3 regions of the Pseudaquabacterium prasiolae genome follow, and region 3 is predicted to be linked to each of the others. Evidence: predicted binding sites of a transcription regulator. Region 3 holds the regulator's gene; each other region holds the start of a gene.

Region 1 (7,032 bases), on a different contig from region 3:
CACGTTGTCGGGCTTGGGCATCCACAGGTCGATCATGTTGATCTTGGCGTCGCGCCCGATCACGAACAGGTAGCGGCCCGAGGCCGACAGGCGGCTGATGTGCACCGCGTAGCCGGTCTTGACGATGTTGATGATCTGCTTGGTGTCGCCGTCGATCAGGGCCACCTCGCCGGTGTCGCGCAGCGTGGTGCTGAAGATGTTGGCGATGTTGTAGCCGTTCATCTTCTTCTTGGGCCGGGCCTCGGGCGGCACGATCAGCTTCCAGGTGGCCTTCATCTGCTCGAGCCCGAACTCGGGCGGCGTGGGCGCCTCGTGCTGGATGTAGCGCGCCATCAGGTCGACCGTCTTGTCGTCGAAGTCGCCGCTGGTCAGCCAGTTGGGCATGCCGGCCGGCGAGCCGTAGGCGATGAACACCTTCAGGTAGTCGGTGCCCTTGGCCTGGGTGAGGTCGGGGGTCAGCGGCTTGCCGGTGGCGCCCTTGCGCAGCACGCCATGGCAGCCCGCGCAGCGCTCGAAATAGATCTGGCGCGCGCGGTCGAACTCGGCCTGGGTCATCGGCGGTGCCTTCGGGTGGCTGCTCTGCACCATCGGCTCGGCGCCCAGCGGCGAGGCGCCGGCCTGGTAGTTCATCTCGGCCGGTGTGACGGCCTTCTTGTCCTGCGCCATCGCAGGGGCCAGGGCGCTCAGCGCGATGGCGGTGCCCAGCACGGCGGCCAGGGGGTTCAGTCGGAGAAGCTTGGCGGGCATGTGTCCACTCCTTGGGTTGGTTCCTTGTCGTGGCACGCATGCTTGCGGCGCAGCGGCCGGGCGTCCTTGAACCAGTTCAAGGACGCTCCGGCAGGCGCTGCCAAGAATCGACTCACCCCATCCAGCGCAAACCGGAGGCGCCATGCGACGCATCGATGACGACCTGTCAGCCCCGCCCTGCCGGCCCTGCGGCCTGCGCCCGCCGGGCCGCGTGAGCCTGGTGGGCGCCGGCCCCGGCGACCCCGATCTGCTGACCGTCAAGGCCGCTCGCCTGCTGGGTCAGGCCGGGCTGGTGCTGCACGACGCCCTGGTGGGCCCCGGCGTGCTCGACCTGGTGCCGCCGCAGGCCCGGCGCATCGACGTGGGCAAGCGCTGCGGCCGCCATGCGCTGCGCCAGCACGAGATCACGGCGCTGATGATTGCGCTGGCGCGCGGCGGGCGGGCGCTGGTGCGGCTGAAGGGCGGCGACCCCTTCGTGTTCGGCCGCGGTGGCGAGGAGGCCGAGGCGCTGGCCGCAGCCGGCATCCCCTTCGAGGTGGTGCCCGGCATCAGCGCGGCGCAGGGCGCGGCGGCGGCCTTCGGCCTGCCGCTGACCCACCGCGACCATGCCCAGCGCCTGGTGCTGGCCACCGGCCATGGGCGCGACGACGAGGCCGGCGGCGAGCCCGCGCTCGACTGGCCGGCGCTGGCCCGGCCCGGCCAGACCCTGGTGTTCTACATGGGTCTGCGCGCCTTGCCGCAGATCTGCGCGGCCCTGGTGGCCCATGGCCTGCCGGCCGCCACGCCGGCGGCCACCATCGAGCGCGCCAGCACGGCGGACCAGCGCATCACCCATGGCAGCCTGGCCACGCTGCCGGCGCGCGTGCTGGCGCAGCAGGTGCAGGCGCCGGCGCTGATCGTGGTGGGCACGGTGCTGGCGCTGCAGCCGGTGCTGGCGGCCGCGCTGGCGGTGCGGCCCGCGGCACCGGCCTTGGTGCCTGCCGCGTCCATCGCCGCGGTCAATGTCGCGGTCAATGTCGCGGTGAGCGCCGCGGTCAACGTTGCAGTGAGTTCGGCGCTGAGCGCCCCGGTGCCGGCACGGGCCGTGGCCGAGAGTCCGGCTTGACCTGAGTCAAGTCCGACGACGCAGCGGCTTCCCACAATGGCGACTCCGCTGCGACGCGCCAATGACGGCACGTCGGCGTAACGCCAGTTGCCATGCCGTCACCCTGCGTCTTTGCGTGCGAGCCGTCCGGCTTGCCATTGCCATTGCCATCGCAATCGCAATTTCCATTGCCATTGCCGGTTGCGGGCCCGCCCCCAGACCTGCTCCAGCTCCAGCCCCAGCCCCAGCCCCAGCCCCAGCCCCAGCCCCAGCCGCCAGCGCGGGTCGGGCCGCTGCGCCGCTGCTGTTGCAGGCGCAGGGCCTGGTGGCGGCGCGCGCCGGCCGCCCGTTGTGGGGGCCGCTGTCGCTCAACCTGGAGGCTGGGCAGCTGCTGCATGTGCAGGGCCCCAATGGCTGCGGCAAGACCACGCTGCTGCGCACGCTGGCCGGCCTGCGGCCGCCGGCGCTGGGCCAGGTGCGGCTGCAGCGCCCGGCTGCCGGGCTGTGGTGGCTGGGGCACACGCTGCCGCTGGCCGACGCGCTGGACGCCCGGCGCAACCTGCACCAGTGGCTGATGCTGGCCGGCGAGCCCGACGGCGGCACGCTGCCCGCGCGCATCGACGCCCAGCTGGCGCAGCTGCAGGTGCCGCCCGCGCAGGCGCTGCGCACGCTGTCGGCCGGCCAGCGGCGCAAGGTGGCGCTGGCGGTGCTGGCCCTGCTGCCGCGCGCGGTGTGGCTGCTGGACGAACCCTTTGATGCGCTGGATTCGGCCGGCTGCGACTGGCTGGCCGCCCTGTGCCAGGCCCAGCTGCGGCGCGGCGGCGCGGTGGTGCTCAGCTCGCACCAGGCGCTGCCCGCGGCCCTGAGCGGGGCCCAGGTGCTGCGGCTGGCCGCCGCGGCGCCGCCGCCGGCCCGCGCGCCATCGTCCAGCCGGTCAGCGGGCCTGGCATGGGCCTGACCCCGCCATCCGCCGCGCTGCCGCTGGCCGGCCTGCAGGCCGCGGCCGATCGGCACTGGACGCCGGCGCTGCGGGCCATCGTCGGCCGCGAATGGCAGCTGGCCTGGCAGCGCCCGGCCGATCTGGCGCTGCAGGCGGTGTTTTTTGTCGTCGTGACCAGCCTGTTCCCGCTGGCGCTGCGGCCCGAGGCGGCCACGCTGCAGCTGCTGGCGCCCGGTGTGCTGTGGGTGGCGGCGTTTCTGGCCGTGCTGCTGGCCAGCGCGCGCCTGTTCGACGACGACCTGCGCAGCGGCTGGCTCGACCAGTGGCGCCTGGCCGGCGTGCCGCTGGCGCTGCTGATGGCCGCGCGCATGGCGGTGCAGTGGGTGCTGGCCGCGGTGCCGGTGCTGCTGGTGGCGCCGCTGGTGGCGCTGCAGTTCGCGCTGGCGCCGCAGGCCCTGGGCACCTTGCTGCTGGCGCTGGCGCTGGGCACCGGCGTGCTGGCCCTGCTGGCCGCCGCGGCCGCGGCACTGTGCGCCGGCGCGCGCGGCCAGGCTGCGCTGGCGGTGCTGCTGGTGCTGCCGCTGGCCACGCCGGCGCTGGTGTTCGGCACGCTGGCCGTGGCCCAGGCGCAGCGTGGCCTGCCGGCCGCAGCCGAGCTGTCTTTGCTGGGCGCCCTGCTGGCGCTGGCCGCGGTGCTGGCGCCCTGCACCGCGGCGGCCGCGGTGGCCGCGGCGATAGAGGAATGAGCGGAGCAAGACCATGTCGCTGAACCGAATCGTGTTCTGGTTTGCCAGCCCGCCCCGCGCCGATGCGCTGGCGCGGCGCCTGATCCGCCCGCTGTCGTGGCTGGCGCTGGCCCTGGCCGTGCCGGGGCTGTGGCTGGGCTTCGTGGTCACGCCCGCCGATGCCGTGCAGGGCGAGGGCTACCGCCTGATCTACCTGCATGTGCCGGCCTCGTGGCTGGCCATGTTCTGCTACGCCATGCTGGCGCTGTGGAGCGCCGTGGGCCTGGTCTGGCGCACCCGGCTGTCGTTCGTGATGGCGCAGGCGCTGCGGCCCAGCGCGGCGCTGTGGGCGGCACTGAGCCTGGCCAGCGGGGCGCTGTGGGGCCGGCCGATGTGGGGCAGCTGGTGGGTGTGGGATGCGCGGCTGACCTCCTCGCTGCTGCTGCTGCTGCTGGTGCTGGGCCAGCTGGCGCTGCAGCGCGCGCACGACGACCCCGAGCGCGCCGACCGCAGCACCGCGCTGCTGGCGGTGCTGGGTGCGCTGAACCTGCCGGTCATCTACTTCTCGGTGCAGTGGTGGAACACGCTGCACCAGGGCGCCACCATCACCAGCAGCGGCGCCCGCATGGCCACGCCGATGCTGGTGGCCCTGCTGCTGTGCAGTGCTGCCGCCTGGGCCTGGACGGCCGCCGTGGTGCTGCGCCGCTTCCGGCTGCGCCTGGCCGCGCGCCAGCGGGCCAGCCACTGGCTCGACGCCTTGCGCGGCCAGGCCAGCGGGCCAGGCCCCGCCGTCAGCGCCATGGCCGCCAGCGCAGCGGCCCCGCTGGGGCGGGCCAGCCACCACACCGTCCACGGAGCGCCTGGCCATGCCTGACTGGTTGAACACCCTGCTCACCCCCTGGTGGCCCGATCTGGCGGCCTTTGCGCGCATGGGGCGCCACGGCGCCTATGTGTGGCCCACCGTGGCCCTCACCGCGCTGGCCCTGGCCGCCGAGTGGGCCTGGCTGCGGCGCGAGCAGGCCGAAGCCGGCCTGGCGCAGGGCCCGGAGGCTCGGCCATGAAGCCGCGCCACCGCCGCCTGCTGCTGGGCCTGGCCGTGCTGGGCCTGCTGGGTGTGGCCGGCACGCTGGCCGCGCGCGCGCTGCGCAGCAACCTGGTGTTTTTTGTCACGCCGGCCCAGGTGCTGGCCGGCGAGGCCGCCGGCCGCGAGCAGCTGCGCCTGGGCGGCATGGTGCAGGCCGGCTCGATCCGGCGCGGGGCCGACGGCATGCAGGTGCAGTTCGTCATTGCCGACCGCCGCCACGCCGTGCCGGTGCTGTACCGCGGCGTGCTGCCCGACCTGTTTGCCGAGGGCCAGGGGGCGGTGGCGCAGGGCCGGCTGCAGCCCGATGGCAGCCTGCTGGCCAGCGAGGTGCTGGCCAAGCACGACGAGAACTACCGCCCGCCCGGCGTGGAGATGCCGCCGCAGGCCACCGCCGCGGCGCCCCTGGGGGCCCGGCCATGACCGGCGAGCTGGGCCAGCTGGCCCTGGTGCTGGCCTTTGCCGCGGCCGCGCTGCAGGCGCTGGCCGGCCTGGCGCCGGCTGCCTGGGGCGCGCCGCCGCGCCTGGCGGCAGCGGCACTGCGGGTGCAGGCGCTGGCGGTGGCCGGGGCCTTCGTGGCGCTGGCCGCGGCCTTTGCGCAGCGCGACTTTTCGCTGGTCTACGTGGCCCAGCACAGCAATGCCCAGCTGCCGCTGGTCTACCGGCTGGCGGCGGTGTGGGGCGGCCACGAGGGCTCGATGCTGCTGTGGGCGCTGGTGCTGGCCGGCTGGAGCCTGCTGGCCGCCCCGGTGCTGCAGCGGCGCGACGCCGCGCTGGCGCGCAGCAGCGTGGGCGTGCTGGGCGCCGTGTCGGTGGCCATGCTGGGCTTCGTGCTGCTGGCCTCGAACCCCTTTCTGCGCCTGCTGCCCGCGGCGCAGGACGGACAAGACCTCAACCCCATGCTGCAGGACCCCGGCCTGGTGTTCCATCCGCCGCTGCTGTACCTGGGCTATGTGGGCACCGTGGTGCCGTTTGCCGTGGTCATCGCGCGGCTGCTGCGGCCCACCGCCGACGAAGCCTGGGTGCGCCTGCTGCGGCCCTTCGTGCTGGCCGCGCTGGCCTGCCTGACCCTGGGCATTGCGCTGGGCAGCTGGTGGGCCTATTACGAACTGGGCTGGGGCGGCTGGTGGTTCTGGGACCCGGTGGAGAACGCCTCGCTGATGCCCTGGCTGGCCCTGGCCGCGCTGCTGCACGTGCTGCCCGCGCGCGAGCAGCGCGGCAGCTTTGCGCTGTGGACCGGCGTGCTGGCGGTGGCAGCCTTCGCGCTCAGCCTGGTGGGCACCTTCCTCGTGCGCTCGGGGGTGCTGACCTCGGTGCATGCCTTTGCCAGCGATCCGCGCCGCGGCGTGTGGATGCTGGCGATGGTGGCCGCCACGCTGCTGGTGGCCACCGCGCTGCTGGGCACGCAGGCCGCGCGGCTGGCCGCGCGCCGCGCGCCCGGCCCCTGGACGCTGGCCTCGCGCGAGGCCGGCCTGGCACTGGCCGGCGCGCTGCTGATGGCGGCCTGCGGCTCGGTGCTGCTGGGCACGCTGTACCCGCTGGCCATCGATGCGCTGCAGGCCGGCAAGCTGTCGGTGGGCGCACCGTACTTTGACGCCGTGCTGCAGCCGCTGCTGCTGCCGCTGCTGGCACTGGCCGGCCTGGCGCCCTGGCTGCGCTGGGGTGGCGCCCGGCTGCGCCGCGATGGCACCACCCAGGCCGCGCAGGCGCCGCACACCGCCAAGCGGCCCCAGCAGGCCTGGCACACCCGGCTGCCGCGGCCGGCCCTGGCCGGCCTGGCGCTGGCGTTGACGGGCGTGGCGCTGGCCTGGCTGCTGCAGGCGCGGTTTGGCCAGGTCAGGCCGGCGGTGTGGCTCACGCTGTGCCTGGCCGGCTGGCTGGCTGGCGCCACGCTGGCGCATGCGCTGCCGCGCCTGGGCCGGCTGGGGGCCAGTGCCTGGGGCATGACGATCGCCCACCTGGGCGTGGCGGTGTTTGCCGCCGGGGTGGCCATGGTCAACGGCCATGGCCAGGAGCGCGATGCCACGCTGGCGCCGGGCGAGCAGACCCGGCTGGGTGACTGCCTGCTGCGCTTTGACGGCGTGCGGCCGCTGCCAGGGGCCAACTACGACGCGCTGCGCGGCCGCTTCACGCTGCAGTGCCCGGGCCAGGCCGCGCTGGCGCTGCAGCCCGAAAAGCGCGCCTACCCCGGCGCGGCCATGCCCACCAGCGAATCGGCCATCGTGCCGGGCCTGTGGCGCGACCTCTATGTGGCACTGGGCGAACCGGTGCTGCCGGCCGGCGCGGCGGGCCTGACGGCCGGGCGCGCCACGGCCACCCAGGCCGACGCCCTGGTCTTGCGCCAGGCGCCCTGGACGCTGCGCCTGCAGGTCAAGCCGCTGATGCGCTGGGTCTGGGCAGGCGCGCTGCTGATGGCGCTGGGGGCGGCCATTGCCGCGCTGGCCCGGCGCTACCG
Region 2 (7,032 bases), on a different contig from region 3:
ACGCCTCGCGCGCCGACGCCGGCTTTGTGGCCGCCGCCGCCACCCTGGCCCAGGCCTGCGGCGCGGTGCGCGTGCGCTATGCCGACACGCTGGGCCTGCTCGATCCGTTTGAAACCCAGCGCCGCATCGCCGCGCTGCGCGCCGAGGTCGACATCGGCATCGAGATCCACGCCCACAACGACCTCGGCCTGGCCACCGCCAACACCCTGGCCGCGCTGGCCGCCGGCGCCACGCATGCCAGCACCACCGTCAACGGCCTGGGCGAGCGCGCCGGCAATGCCGCGATGGAAGAGGTGGTGATGGCGCTGCGCCATGTGTACGGCGTGGAATGCGGCGTGGCCACCGCCGAGATCCCGGCCATCAGCGCCCTGGTGGCCCGCGCCTCGGGCCGGCCCACCGCCGCCGGCAAGGCCATCGTCGGCGATGCGGTGTTTGCGCACGAGAGCGGCATCCACGTCGATGGCCTGCTTAAGGACCGCCGCAACTACGAGAACTTCGCACCCGAGGAGCTGGGCCGCACGCACCGCCTGGTGCTGGGCAAGCACTCGGGTTCGGCCGCGGTGATCGAGCGTTATGCCCGCATGGGCCTGGCCATCGAGCCCGAGCATGTGCCGGTGCTGCTGCAGCACATCCGCGACCATGTCATGAGCACCAAGTGCGAGCCCTCGGCCGCCGAGCTCACCCGCTTTCTGCTCGACGCGCGCGGTGGCGCCGAGCCCGTTCCGATGGCCCGCGCCTGAGCCCGCGCAATGGAGAACCGCATGACCGACAGCCTGACCGACCGCCTCAAGTCGCTCTCGAGCGCCGAGGACTTTCTCACCTTCTTCGGAGTGCCCTTCGACGAGAAGGTGGTGCATGTGAACCGCCTGCACATCCTCAAGCGCTTCTACCAGTACCTGCACAAGAGCGAGGCCGCGCCCGGCGAGGACGAGGTGGCCACCTTCCGCCGCTACCGCGAGCTGCTGATCCAGGCGCATGGCGACTTCATCCACTCCTCGGCCGTGAAGGAGAAGGTGTTCAAGGTGTTCCAGGACGCCGACGGCCAGAAGGCCGTGCCGGTGGCCAACCTGCGCGAGAGCCTCGCGGAACGCCGCCGTGCCGCTGCGGCCTGACCTTTCCCGTACCTAGGAGCCCTCCATGCACATCGTCGTCTGCATCAAGCAGGTGCCCGATTCGGCGCAGATCCGCGTGCACCCGGTCACCAACACCATCATGCGCCAGGGTGTGCCGGCCATCGTGAACCCGTACGACCTGTTCGCGCTGGAAGAGGCCCTGCGCCTGAAGGACAAGTTCGGCGGCCGCGTCACCATGCTGTGCATGGGCCCGCCGCAGGCCGAAGACGCACTGCGCAAGTGCATCAGCTTCGGCGCCACCGATGCCGTGCTGGTGACCGACCGCGCCTTTGCCGGCGCCGACACGCTGGCCACCAGCTACGCGCTCACCTCGGCCATCCGCAAGATCAGCCAGGAGCAGGCGGTGGACCTGGTGTTCACCGGCAAGCAGACGATTGACGGCGACACCGCGCAGGTGGGCCCCGGCATCGCCAAGCGACTGGGCTGGAACCTGCTCACCTACGTGAGCAAGATCAACGCGGTGGATCTGGACGGCCGCACGATCACCGTCGAGCGCCGCGCCGAAGGCGGCGTGCAGCGCCTGAAGACCACGCTGCCCAGCCTGATCACCATGCTCGAAGGCACCAACGAGATGCGCTTTGCCACCATGGACGACATGCTGCGCGCCGCGCGCGTGCCGGTGCGCAAGTGGAACAAGGACGACGCCGGCATCGAGGACATCACCAAGATCGGCCTGAAGGGCAGCCCGACCATCGTGAGCAAGGTGTTCGCGCCCAAGGCCCGCAGCGCGCGCGCCGAGATGCAGGAAGTGGGCGATGGCGCCAGCGTCAACGACGCCTGCCTGAACCTGCTGCAAAAGATCTTCACCACGCATCCGACGCTCGAAGAAGAGACCGTCGACCGTCTCAGCGCCTGAAGCCCCGCCCCCCGAAGAGGAGAAGAACCATGGCCGAACCCGACAAGCCCCAGATGGCCGCCGCCGCGGCCGCCGGTGCCGCCAAGACCGCCGGCCGCTCGGGCCGCAGCACCGAGCTGCCCGAGCACCTGAAGGCCTACAAGGGCGTGTGGGTGTTCATCGAGCACGACCGCGGCCAGGTGCACAGCGTGAGCTGGGAGCTGATGGGCGAGGCGCGCAAGCTGGCCGACAAGCTGGGCGTGAATGTGAGCGGCGTGCTGCTGGGCGGCCCGGCCGACAAGCTGGAAGACTTTGCCAAGGAAGCCTGCATCTACGGCGCCGACCACTGCTACATCATGCGTGACCCGGTGCTGCAGGGCTACCGCAACGAGCCCTACACCAAGGGCCTCACCGATCTGGTGAACCAGCACCAGCCCGAGATCATGCTGCTGGGCGCCACCACCATGGGGCGCGACCTGGCCGGCAGCGTGGCCACCACGCTGGGCACCGGCCTCACGGCCGACTGCACCGAGCTCAACATCGACGGCCGCGCGCTGGCCGCCACGCGCCCCACCTTCGGCGGCAGCCTGCTGTGCACGATCATGACCCTGGCCTACCGGCCGCAGATGGCCACGATGCGCCCGCGCACCGCCGCCATGCCGCGCCGTGACGAGAGCCGCAGCGGCGGCATCACCACCATGGCGCTCGGCATTATCGAGACCGACATCGTCACCAAGCTGCTCGAGTTCGTGCCCGATGCCAACCGCAACACGGTGAACCTGGCCTATGCCGACATCATCGTCACCGGTGGCAAGGGCCTGAAAAACGCCGACAACTTCAAGCTGGTGTGGGACCTGGCCCGCGTGCTGGGCGCCGAGGTGGGTGCCACCCGCGCCGTCACCCAGGCCGGCTGGTGCGAAAGCGAGCGCCAGGTCGGCCAGACCGGCAAGACCGTGCGGCCCAAGCTCTACATCGCCGCCGGCGTGAGCGGCGCCATCCAGCACCGCGTGGGCATGGAGAGCAGCGACATCATCGTGGCCATCAACACCGACCCCAACGCGCCGATCTTCGACTTTGCGCACCACGGCATCGTGGGCAATGCGATGCAGGTGCTGCCGGCCCTGACCCACGCCTTCCGCACGCACCTCGACAAGCGGATCAAGCGCGCTGCCTAACCCAGGAGATGAGCATGGCGAAAGAGCATTTCGACGCGATCGTGGTCGGTGCGGGGCCCTCGGGCAACGCCGCCACCTACACCCTGGCCAAGGCCGGCCTGAAGGTGCTGCAGATCGAGCGCGGCGAATACCCCGGCAGCAAGAACGTGCAGGGCGCGATCCTGTACGCCAATGCGCTGGAGAAGATCATCCCCGACTTCCGCGATGACGCGCCGCTGGAGCGGCACATCATCGAGCAGCGCATGTGGATGCTCGACGACACCAGCTTCGTCGGCACCCACTACCGCAGCGACGACTACAACAAGCCGCCGTACAACCGCTACACCATCATCCGCGCGCAGTTTGACAAGTGGTTCTCGAGCAAGGTGCGCGAGGCCGGCGCGCTGCTGATCTGCGAGACCACGGTGGAAGAGCTGCTGATGGACGGCCAGCGCTGCATCGGCGTGCGCTGCGACCGCATGGGCGGCGAGGTGTATGCCGACGTGGTGGTGCTGGCCGACGGCGTGAACAGCACGCTGGCGCGCAAGGCCGGCTTTCACGGCGAGATCGAGGCCAGGAACGTGGCGCTGGCGGTCAAGGAGATCCTCTTCATGCCCGAGGAGGTGATCCAGGCGCGCTTCAACATCGGTGAAGACTCGGGCGTGGTCATCGAGATGATGGGCTCGGTGACCGAGGGCATGGTGGGCACCGGCTTTCTCTACACCAACAAGGATTCGCTGACCATCGGCGTGGGCTGCATGCTCAGCGACTTCAAGGCCAACCCCAAGCGCACCACGCCCTATGCGCTGCTCGAGAAGCTGAAGGCCCACCCCAGCATCGCACCGCTGATCGAGGGCGGCGAGATGAAGGAGTACGCCGCGCACCTGATCCCCGAAGGCGGCTTCCACGCCGTGCCGCAGATCTATGGCGAGGGCTGGATGATCGTGGGCGACTCGGGCGGCTTCGTCAACGCCGCGCACCGCGAGGGCAGCAACCTGGCCATGACCACCGGCCGCCTGGCCGCCGAGACGGTGATCGCCGCCAAGGCCGCCGGCCAGCCGCTGACCGCCAAGACCCTGGCCGCCTACAAGGCCGCGCTGGACCAGAGCTTCGTGATGAAGGATCTGAAGAAGTACCGCGATCTGCCCGAGGTGCTGCACACCAGCCCGCAGTTCTTCACCACCTACCCGGCCTTGCTCAACCGCGCCGCGCAGACCCTGTTCACCGTGGACGGCGTGGACAAGAAGACCAAGGAGCGCGAGATCCTGGGCAGCTTCAAATCCGCCCGCCGTCTCGGCGGCCTCATGTCCGACGCATTCAAGATCTGGCGGGCCGTGAGGTAGGCCCACCCCCGAAGCGGCCAGGGCCGCTTCCCCCTCAAGGGGGCGCCGCCAGCGGCCCGGCAAAGCCGGTTCCGCGGCGACTGCTTGGTTTTCACCGCAATCCTGCGGTCATTGAGACGAGGTTCACCATGAACGTCAACGTTGAAGAGAAGCTCTTCCAGAACCGCTACAAGGTCGACCACGGTCGGCCGCACATCCAGATCAAGAACCCGGCGGTGTGCAGCAACGATTGCCAGAGCCAGGCCTGCACCTTTGTGTGCCCGGCCAGCTGCTACAAGGCCGAAGGCAACCGCACGGTCACCTTGATCACCGATGGCTGCCTTGAATGCGGCAGCTGCCGCGTGATCTGCACCGAGCACGCCAACGTGGCCTGGGAGTACCCGCGCGGCGGCTACGGCATCCTCTTCAAGTTCGGCTGAGGCGGCCGTGGAAGTTGAAGCCTTTCTGGCCCATGCCATCGCGCTGGAGCGCGAGGCTGCCCGGCGCTATGAAGAACTCTCGGCGGCCATGCACACCGAGGGCAACCGCGAGCTGAAGGCCTTCTTCGCGCGCATGGCGCACTTCTCTCGCCTGCACCTGGCCGAGGCCCAGGCGCGCGGCGGTTTTCGCGAGCTGCCGGTGATGCGCGACGACGAGTACCAGTGGCCCGAAGGCATCGGCCCCGAGACAGCCGCCTGGGCCGGCGTGGATGCGCTGCTCGACGGCGCCGAGGCCCTGCGCCTGGCGCTCGACAGCGAGCAGCGCGGCCATGCCTATTACGCCGCGGTGGCGGCCACCACGCGCGACCCCGAGACCCGCCGCCTGGCCGCCGAATTTGCCGCCGAGGAGTCGCAGCATGTGGCCGAGCTGCGCCGCCTGATCGCCGCGCGCAGCCCGGCCTGAGGCCGCAGGCGGCTGCCGCGTGGCAGCCCACGCTCCGGCGGGCCGGCGGCCCGCACGGCCCGCCCGCGCACGGCCGCTGAGCGCGCCCGTTCAAGGGCCGCGCGCGCCGCGCAAGCACATCCTGTTCACCATCCCCTCCAGAGGTTTCCGATGCCACGCCCTGCCCGCCATGTCTTCGTCTGCAGCCAGCAGCGCCCGCCCGGCCATCCGCGCGGCTCGTGTGCCGCCAAGGGCGCCTCGCCGCTGCTGCAGGCCTTCTGGGCCGAGCTGCAAAAGCGCAATGCCTACGACCAGGTGGCCATCACCTACTCGGGCTGCCTGGGCCCCTGCGATGGCGGCGCCAATGTGCTGGTCTATCCCGACGGCGTGCTCTACCAGCGCGTGAGCGCCGAGGACGTGGTCGAGGTCTTCGAGAAGCACCTGATCGGCGGCGTGCCGGTGGCGCGCCTGCAGGCCACCCAGGCCGACTGGTGAGCGGCTTTTTTGTGCCACCGCGGCTGCGGCTTGATCTGCATCAAGATGGACACGGCCTTGCACCGGGCCTGAGCATGCGGGTTCTCCCTGGGCTCACTTCTTGCACTTTGACGCCTGCCAGGCACCGTGAGGCGGGCAGATCGCCCGACAACGATGCATGGCGGACACACAGGCGCAGCCTGATGCACCGGCATCGGGTGCTGCCCGCAGGAGGTGCACGATGCTTGCTCGCGGTCCGATGAACGAACGCTCGCATGTCGAGCTGATCACGGTCTACGAAATCTGCCGCATCCTCGGCGCGTCGCTGGACATCACGCGAACCTTTCGCTCGGCGCTGAACGTGCTGACCGCGCACCTCGAGCTGCCGCGCGCGATGATCGTGATGCCGGCCGACGACGGCGAGGCCCAGCTGCGGGTGCACAGCGCCGTGGGCCTGAACCACGAGCAGGCCGAGCGCGGCCAGTGGCATTACGGCGAGGGCGTGATCGGCCGCGTGTATGCCAACGGCATGCCGGTGACGGTGCCCGACGTGGCGCAGGCGCCCGAGTTTCTCGACCGCACCGGCGCCTTTGGCGCCACCGATGCCGAGCACATGATGGCCTTCATCGTGGTGCCGCTGAAGACCGACCGCGCCGTGGTGGGCGTGCTGGCCGCGCAGCGCGAGGTGAGCGGCGGCGCGCGCCTGTCGGACGACCAGCGCATCCTGACCATGGCCGCCTCGCTGCTGGCCCAGGCCGTGGCCCTGCACGGCGCCGTGCGCGACGAGCACCAGCGCCTGCAGCAGGAGGCCACGCGCCTGCAGAAGGCGCTGGCGCGCGAGCCGCGCGGCCGCTACTCGCTGGACAACGTGATCGGCGAGAGCAAGCCGATGCAGCAGGTGTTTGTGGAAGTGCACCAGGCCGCGCCCAGTCGCGCCACCGTGCTGCTGCGCGGCGAAAGCGGCACCGGCAAGGAGGCCGTGGCGCGCGCCATCCACTTCCAGAGCCCGCGCAAGGACGCGCCCTTCATCAAGGTGAACTGCGCCGCACTCACCGAGAGCCTGCTCGAAAGCGAGCTGTTCGGCCACGAGAAGGGCGCCTTCACCGGCGCCGCCGGCGAGCGCAAGGGCCGCTTCGAGCTGGCCCATGGCGGCACGCTGTTCCTCGACGAGATCGGCGACATCTCGCCGGCCTTCCAGGCCAAGCTGCTGCGCGTGCTGCAGGAGCGCGAGT
Region 3 (7,032 bases):
CGCCGGGGTGATGCAGGGCCTGATGTGGCGCGCGGTCAACCCCGACGGCACGCTGGTGTACAGCTTCGTCGAGAGCGTGAAGGCCACCTACCCGTTCTACGTGATCCGTGTCGGCGGCGGTCTGCTGTACCTCGGCGGCATGGTCATCATGCTCTGGAACGTGATCAAGACGGTGCAGACCGGGCAGGCCGTTGCGGCACCGATCCCGCTGGTGGCGGCCCACGCCTGAGCACAAGGAGAACAAGATCATGGCAACCCATGCACCCAGTGGTCACGAGAAGATCGAGACCAGCAACTTCCTGATGATCGTGCTGATCCTGCTCACCGTGGCGGTGGGCGGGCTGGTGGAGATCGTGCCGCTGTTCTTCCAGCGCTCGACCACCCAGCCGGTGGAGGGCCTGAAGCCCTACACCGCGCTGCAGCTGGCCGGCCGTGACATCTATCTGCGCGAGGGCTGCTACAACTGCCACTCGCAGATGATCCGTCCGTTCCGCGCCGAGACGCTGCGCTACGGCCCGTACTCGGTGGCCGGCGAGTTCGTCTACGACCATCCCTTCCAGTGGGGCAGCAAGCGCACCGGGCCCGACCTGCACCGCGTGGGCGGCAAGTACAGCGACGAGTGGCACCGCATCCACCTGGTCAATCCGCGCGACGTGGTGCCCGAGTCGAACATGCCGGCCTACCCGTGGCTGAGCGCGGCCACGGTCGACGCCGCCGGCATGGCGCCGCGCATGAAGGCGCTGCGCGTGGTGGGCGTGCCCTACACCGACGACGAGATCGCCAAGTCGGCCGACGACGTCAAGGGCAAGACCGAGATGGAGGCGCTGATCGCCTACCTGCAGGTCATGGGCACCGCCCGCAAGTGACATCCACCGGACGCAAACCATGGAACTGATCGTTCTGCGCAGCGCGGTGACGCTGTTCTCGTTTCTCGTCTTCCTGGGCATCGTGGTCTGGGCCTGGAAGGGCCGGCGCCGCGAGGCCTTTGATGCGGCGGCGCAGCTGCCCTTCATCGACGATGAACCCTCGGGCGCCGCGCAGCGTTCTCAAGGAGCCAAGCAATGAGCGACTTCATCAGTGGGGGCTGGGCGGTGTTCGTGTCCGTCGCCACCATCCTCTCCCTGGTCTTCTGCATTGTGGTGCTGGTGATCGCCAGCAAGCGCAAGCCGATGGCCGACGACAACAGCACCGGGCACATCTGGGACGAAGACCTCAAGGAGATGAACAACCCGCTGCCGCGCTGGTGGATGTGGCTGTTCGTGATCACCGTGGTCTTTGCCGCGGCCTACCTCACCTTCTACCCGGGCCTGGGCACCAACCCCGGCACCTTCAAGTGGAGCAGTGCCGGCCAGTGGGAAACCGAGCAGCAGAAGGCCCACGCCGCCATGGCGCCGGTGTACGACAAGTTCAAGGCCATGCCGGCAGCCGAGCTGGCCAAGGACGCGCAGGCCCTGGGCATTGGCGAGCGCCTGTTCGTCAACAACTGCGCCCAGTGCCACGGCTCTGACGCACGTGGCAGCAAGGGGTTCCCGAACCTGGCCGACAGCGACTGGCTGGGCGGCACCGGCCCCGAGTACATCGCCAAGACCATTGCCGCCGGCCGCCAGGGCATGATGCCGCCGATGGCCGCCGCCGTGGGCACGCCCGAAGACGTCAAGAACGTCGCCAACTATGTGCTCAGCCTGTCGGGCAGCCCGCACAACAACGTGGCGGCGCAGCTCGGCAAGGCCAAGTACGCGGCCTGCGCTGCCTGCCATGGCGGCGACGGCAAGGGCAACCAAGCCCTGGGCGCGCCCAACCTCAGCGACAAGGTGTGGCTGCATGGCTGGGGCGAGGAGGCCATCGTGCACATCGTGGGCGCCGGCAAGACCAATGTGATGCCGGCCTTCGACAAGCGGCTGACGCCCGAGCAGATCCATGTGCTCTCGGCCTATGTCTGGAACCTGTCGCAAGGCACCGCCGTGGCGGTCAAGTAAGGCCTGACGCCAGCCCATGAGCGAGACCACCGGCACCACGGCCAGCGCAGGCGCAACGCTGGCCGAAGACAGCTCCACGGCGGTGGTCTCGCTGTACCAGAAGCAGCGCAAGATCTACCCGCGCGCCGTCAGCGGCCTGTTCATGCGCTGGCGCTGGGGCCTGGTCTGGTTCACCCAGCTGCTGTTCTACGGCCTGCCCTGGCTGAGCTGGAACGCACGCCAGTTCGTGCTGTTCGATCTGGGCGCGCGGCGCTTCTACATCGGGCCGCTGGTGCTCTATCCGCAGGACTTCATCTTCCTGACGGCGATCCTGATCATCTCGGCCTATGCGCTGTTCCTGTTCACCGCGGTGGCCGGGCGCCTGTGGTGCGGCTATGCCTGCCCGCAGACGGTGTACACCGAGATCTTCATGTGGGTGGAGCACAAGATCGAGGGTGACCGCATCGCCCGCATGCGCCTCGACGACGGGCCCTGGAACTTCAACAAGCTCTGGCGCAAGAGCGCCAAGCAGATCGCCTGGGTGGTGATCGGGCTGTGGACCGGCTTCACCTTCGTCGGCTACTTCACCCCCATCCACACGCTGCTGGGCTCGGCGGCCACGCTGGGCCTGGGGCCCTGGGAATGGTTCTGGGTGCTGTTCTACGGCTTTGCCACCTATGGCAATGCCGGCTTCATGCGCGAGCAGGTGTGCAAGTACATGTGCCCCTACGCGCGCTTCCAGAGCGCGATGTTCGACAAGGACACGCTGATCATCAGCTACGACAGCGAGCGCGGTGATCCACGCGGCTCGCGCAGCAAGAAGGCCGATCCGCGCAAGCTGGGCCTGGGCGACTGCGTCGACTGCGGCCTGTGCGTGCAGGTCTGCCCCACCGGCATCGACATCCGCAAGGGCCTGCAGTACGAGTGCATCGGCTGCGCCGCCTGCGTGGACGTGTGCGACGAGGTCATGGGCAAGATGGGTTATGCCAAGGGCCTGGTGCGCTTTGACACCCAGAATGGCCTGGCCCAGCACCTGAGCCGCGGGCAGAAGCTGCGCCGCATCTTCCGCCCGCGGGTGCTGGTCTACACCGCCATCCTGGGGCTGGTGGTGCTGGCGCTGCTGGCGGCGCTGGCGCTGCGCCACCCGTTCCGCGTGGACGTGGTGCGCGACCGCGCCACGCTGGCCCGCATGGTCGAGGACGGCCGCATCGAGAACGTCTACCGCTTGCAGATCATGAACGCCACCGAGCAGCCGCAACGCCTGAGACTGGCGGTGCAGGGCCTGCCGGGCATCACGCTGGGCGCCGTGCCCGAGCTGCACCTGGCCTCGGCCGAGGCGCGCTGGGTCACGGTGTCGGTGCAGGTGCCCGCCGAGGCCGCGCAACAGGCCGGGCCGGGCGCCCACCCGATCCACTTCGAGATCGGCCTGATCGAGGCCGACCGCCGCGGTGCCGACGCGAGCGGTGCCGCCCTCAGCGAAAAATCCACCTTTGTCGTGCCGCGCTGACGCGGCCACCGGAGACCGAGCATGAACGCATCGAACCCAGGCCACCCCGCAGGCACCGCGCCCACGCCCTGGTGGCGCATCGGCATGGTGTGGCTGGTGCTTGGCGGCCCCGCCGCCGTGGTGGTGGCCAGCATCTTCACCGCCGTGGTGGCCTACCGCGGCGCCGACGAGGTGCTGGTCGAGACCCCCTCGGCGCGCACGGCGCCGGTGCAGCCCACCGGCAACATGCCGGCAGTACAGGCCCGCAACCATGCCGCCACCGCGGCGCCGCGCTGAAGCGCGCGCCAGAGAAGCCCATGTCCACCGGGCGCTTCACCCTGCGGGCCCTGGCCGTGCTGTGGCCGGCCTTCCTGATGGCCGGCGTGCTGGAGATGCTGGTGTTCGCGCTGGTCGATCCGGCCACGCTGCACTGGTTTGGCGGGGCCCCGGTCGAGCTGGCACCAGCGGGCGTCTACACGCTGGCGTTTTTCGTGTTCTGGGGTGTCATCGCCACGGCAGGCGCGCTGACGCAGCTGCTGCACCAGACGGCCGATGAGCTGAACCAGGCCGAATCCGGCCCCGGCCGCCCGCGCTGGCCGGCCTGAGCAGCCGGCCGCAGTGCCTCAGCAGGCGGCGCCGTTGACCAGGCTTTGCAGCATGTCCTGGTCGATGATGCGGATCTGCCGCTGCTTGACCTCGAGAATGCCGTCGTCCTGGAACTTGCTGAAGGTGCGGCTCACCGTCTCGAGCTTCAGGCCCAGGTAGCTGCCGATCTCTTCGCGCGTCATGCGCAGGATCAGCGCCGAGGCCGAAAAGCCACGCGCCTTCAGGCGCTGGGTCAGGTTCAGCAAGAAGGCCGCCAGACGTTCCTCGGCGCGCATGCTGCCCAGCAGCAGCATCACACCATGGTCGCGCACGATCTCGCGGCTCATGATCTTGTGGAACTGGTGCTGCAGCTCGTTGAACTCGCGCGACAGGTCTTCGAGCTGGCGGTAGGGGATCACGCAGACCTGCGAATCCTCCAGCGCCACCGCATCGCAGGTGTGGTTGTCGGTGCTGATGCCGTCCAGCCCCAGCAACTCGCCGGCCATCTGGAAGCCGGTGACCTGGTCGCGCCCGTCCTCCGACGACACGCAGGTCTTGAAAAAACCGGTGCGCACCGCGTAGAGCGACTGGAACTCGTCGCCGGCCCGAAACAGCATGTCGCCCCGCTCAACGGTGCGGCGCGTGGCCACCAGGGTGTCAAGGCGCTCGAGGTTTTCGCGCGTCAGCCCCACCGGCAAGCACAGCTCACGCAGGTTGCAGCTGGAGCAGGCCACCTTGAAGGCATCGGGGCGGACCCGGTTGGCGTCGGCAGCGGCGTTCATGTCAGGCATTGTCAATGCGTCTCCGCGGTTGTTCTGGCGCAAGGTCCAGTGTCTGTGCCCTGGGGTCGTCTGACCGGGCGCAAGCATGGGATCATTGTTTTCCCCCGGCGTAAAGCGCGACTTGAGCCAGATCAAGGCCCGGTTCGGGCGCTTGGGCACAGTGCGGATCATGGATCAATCCGCCATCGACCAGGTGCCTGTGCTCACCGAAGCCATGCTGCGCCGACTGGACCGCCCCGGTCCACGCTACACGTCCTATCCCACCGCCGACCGCTTTGTCGAGGCCTTTGGTGCCGAGGCTTATGTCGGTGCGCTCGCGCAGCGCGCGTCGGGCGCCACCGTGGGCGGGGTGCCACCGCTGTCGCTGTACCTGCACATCCCGTTCTGCGAATCGGTGTGCTACTACTGCGCCTGCAACAAGGTCATCACCAAGCACCATGAGCGCGCGGCCGAGTACCTGGAGGTGCTGGCCCAGGAGGTGGCGCTGAACGTGGCCGTGCTCGGCCGCGGCCAGGCGGTGTCGCAGCTGCACCTGGGCGGCGGCACCCCCACCTTCCTGAGCGACGACGAACTCACCGGCCTGATGGCCATGCTGCGCGAGAACTTTCGCATCGCGCCGGGCGCCGAGGTGTCGATCGAGGTCGATCCACGCACCGCCTCGCCCGAGCGGCTGCGGCACTTCGCGGCGCTCGGTTTCAACCGGCTGAGCTTCGGTGTGCAGGATTTCGACGCCGCGGTGCAGCAGGCGGTGCACCGGGTGCAGCCCTTCGAATCGGTGCGAGAGCTGATGCGCGCGGCGCGCGAGATCGGCTTCGAGTCGATCAATGCCGACCTGATCTACGGCCTGCCCAAGCAGACCCCCGAGTCCTTCACCCGCACCGTGTCGCAGATCGCCGAACTGCGCCCCGACCGCATCGCGCTGTACTCGTACGCCCACCTGCCGCAGCGCTTCAAGCCGCAGCGGCGCATCGTGGTCGAGCAGTTGCCGCCGCCCGAGCACCGCGTGGCCATGCTGGGCGGTGCGATTGCCGGCTTCATCGGCCACGGTTACGCCTACATCGGCATGGACCACTTCGCACTGCCCACCGACGCACTGGCGGCCGCCAAGCGGCAGGGCCGGCTGCACCGCAACTTCCAGGGCTACAGCACCCAGCCCGATTGCGACCTGATCGGCCTGGGCGTGTCGTCGATCGGCCGCATGGGCGCCACCTACAGCCAGAACGCCAAGACGCTGGACGAGTACTACGACGCGGTGCGCCAGGGCCAGTTTCCGATCGTGCGCGGCTTGGCGCTCACCCGCGACGACCTGGTGCGCCGCGCCGTGGTGATGGCCCTGATGTGCCAGGGGCGGGTGGAGTTCGAGTCGATCGAGCTGGCCCACCTGATCTCGATGCGCGAGTACTTCCGCGCCGAACTCGACGAACTCACCGAGTTGCAGGAGATGGGCCTGGTGGCGCTGGAACCCGGGGCGGTGCAGGTCACCGCCACCGGCTGGTTCTTCGTGCGTGCGGTGGCCATGGTGTTCGACAAGCACCTGCGCGCCGACAAGGTGCGCGAGCGCTTCTCGCGCATCATCTAGCCACCGTGGCTGCGCACGCTGCCGGCGTTGATCGAGGGCCCGCCGCGTCCCGCCCGCTGGCCACCGCATGAACCAGGCCTTGCTGCTCAGCGCGCTGCTGATGGGCCTGGCCGGCACGCCGCACTGCCTGGCCATGTGTGGTGCCGCCTGCGGGGCGGCGGGCGGTGTCGGTCGCGGCTTGCTGCCGTTTCACCTCGGCCGGGCCCTGGCCTATGCGGCGGCCGGTGCGGTGGCGGCGGCCAGTGTCGGCAGCCTGGCGGCACTGGGCCAGGCCGTGTCCGCGCTGCGGCCCTTGTGGACGCTGGTGCATGTGGCCGCACTGGGCCTGGGCCTGTTTCTGCTGTGGCGGGGCCTGCAGCCAGCCTGGATGGAGCGCCTGGGCACGGCACGCGGGCCGGCGGCGGTGTCACACCGTGGCGGCACCTGGCAGGTGCTGCGCTTGCCGGCGCAACGCCTGGGCGCCGGCCTGGCCTGGGTGGCCTGGCCCTGCGGCCTGCTGCAATCGGCACTGCTGGTGGCGGCGCTGGCCAACACCGCCTGGCAGGGCGCGATGGTGATGGCCGTGTTTGCCATGGCCTCGGCGCTGGGCCTGGTGCTGGGCCCGGCCCTGTGGTGGCGGCTGTCGGGCGGCCGCGCGCTGCGCTG

What was found. The regulator FNR, encoded in region 3, switches genes on or off when oxygen is low (the NO sensors DNR and NnrR bind a similar motif). The targets are predictions, from matches to a motif close to TTGATNNNNATCAA.
Region 1: a site for FNR is predicted at 814-827, ahead of cobA (uroporphyrinogen-III C-methyltransferase). Genes of this name have one in related genera too.
Region 2: a site for FNR is predicted at 5,852-5,865, ahead of nifA (nif-specific transcriptional activator NifA). Genes of this name have one in related genera too.

What each region holds. Positions count from the first base shown of each region.
Region 1 is NZ_JAOCQD020000004.1:172,663-179,694, reverse strand. Features, by position in the region: gene N4G63_RS26300 (cytochrome D1 domain-containing protein) at 1-666, opposite strand, end outside; gene cobA (uroporphyrinogen-III C-methyltransferase) at 890-1,852, shown strand; gene ccmA (heme ABC exporter ATP-binding protein CcmA) at 2,139-2,789, shown strand; gene N4G63_RS26285 (heme exporter protein CcmB) at 2,780-3,517, shown strand; gene ccmC (heme ABC transporter permease CcmC) at 3,531-4,370, shown strand; gene ccmD (heme exporter protein CcmD) at 4,363-4,557, shown strand; gene ccmE (cytochrome c maturation protein CcmE) at 4,554-5,000, shown strand; gene N4G63_RS26265 (heme lyase CcmF/NrfE family subunit) at 4,997-7,032, shown strand, end outside.
Region 2 is NZ_JAOCQD020000004.1:273,100-280,131, forward strand. Features, by position in the region: gene nifV (homocitrate synthase) at 1-740, shown strand, start outside; gene nifW (nitrogenase-stabilizing/protective protein NifW) at 762-1,112, shown strand; gene N4G63_RS26790 (electron transfer flavoprotein subunit beta/FixA family protein) at 1,138-1,989, shown strand; gene N4G63_RS26795 (electron transfer flavoprotein subunit alpha/FixB family protein) at 2,019-3,143, shown strand; gene N4G63_RS26800 (FAD-dependent monooxygenase) at 3,158-4,465, shown strand; gene N4G63_RS26805 (ferredoxin family protein) at 4,594-4,884, shown strand; gene N4G63_RS26810 (ferritin-like domain-containing protein) at 4,892-5,347, shown strand; gene N4G63_RS26815 ((2Fe-2S) ferredoxin domain-containing protein) at 5,498-5,821, shown strand; gene nifA (nif-specific transcriptional activator NifA) at 6,042-7,032, shown strand, end outside.
Region 3 is NZ_JAOCQD020000001.1:2,049,842-2,056,873, reverse strand. Features, by position in the region: gene ccoN (cytochrome-c oxidase, cbb3-type subunit I) at 1-229, shown strand, start outside; gene ccoO (cytochrome-c oxidase, cbb3-type subunit II) at 249-866, shown strand; gene N4G63_RS08960 (cbb3-type cytochrome oxidase subunit 3) at 886-1,065, shown strand; gene ccoP (cytochrome-c oxidase, cbb3-type subunit III) at 1,062-1,976, shown strand; gene ccoG (cytochrome c oxidase accessory protein CcoG) at 1,993-3,462, shown strand; gene N4G63_RS08945 (hypothetical protein) at 3,484-3,738, shown strand; gene N4G63_RS08940 (hypothetical protein) at 3,759-4,046, shown strand; gene fnr (fumarate/nitrate reduction transcriptional regulator Fnr) at 4,065-4,808, opposite strand; gene hemN (oxygen-independent coproporphyrinogen III oxidase) at 4,978-6,387, shown strand; gene N4G63_RS08925 (sulfite exporter TauE/SafE family protein) at 6,455-7,032, shown strand, end outside.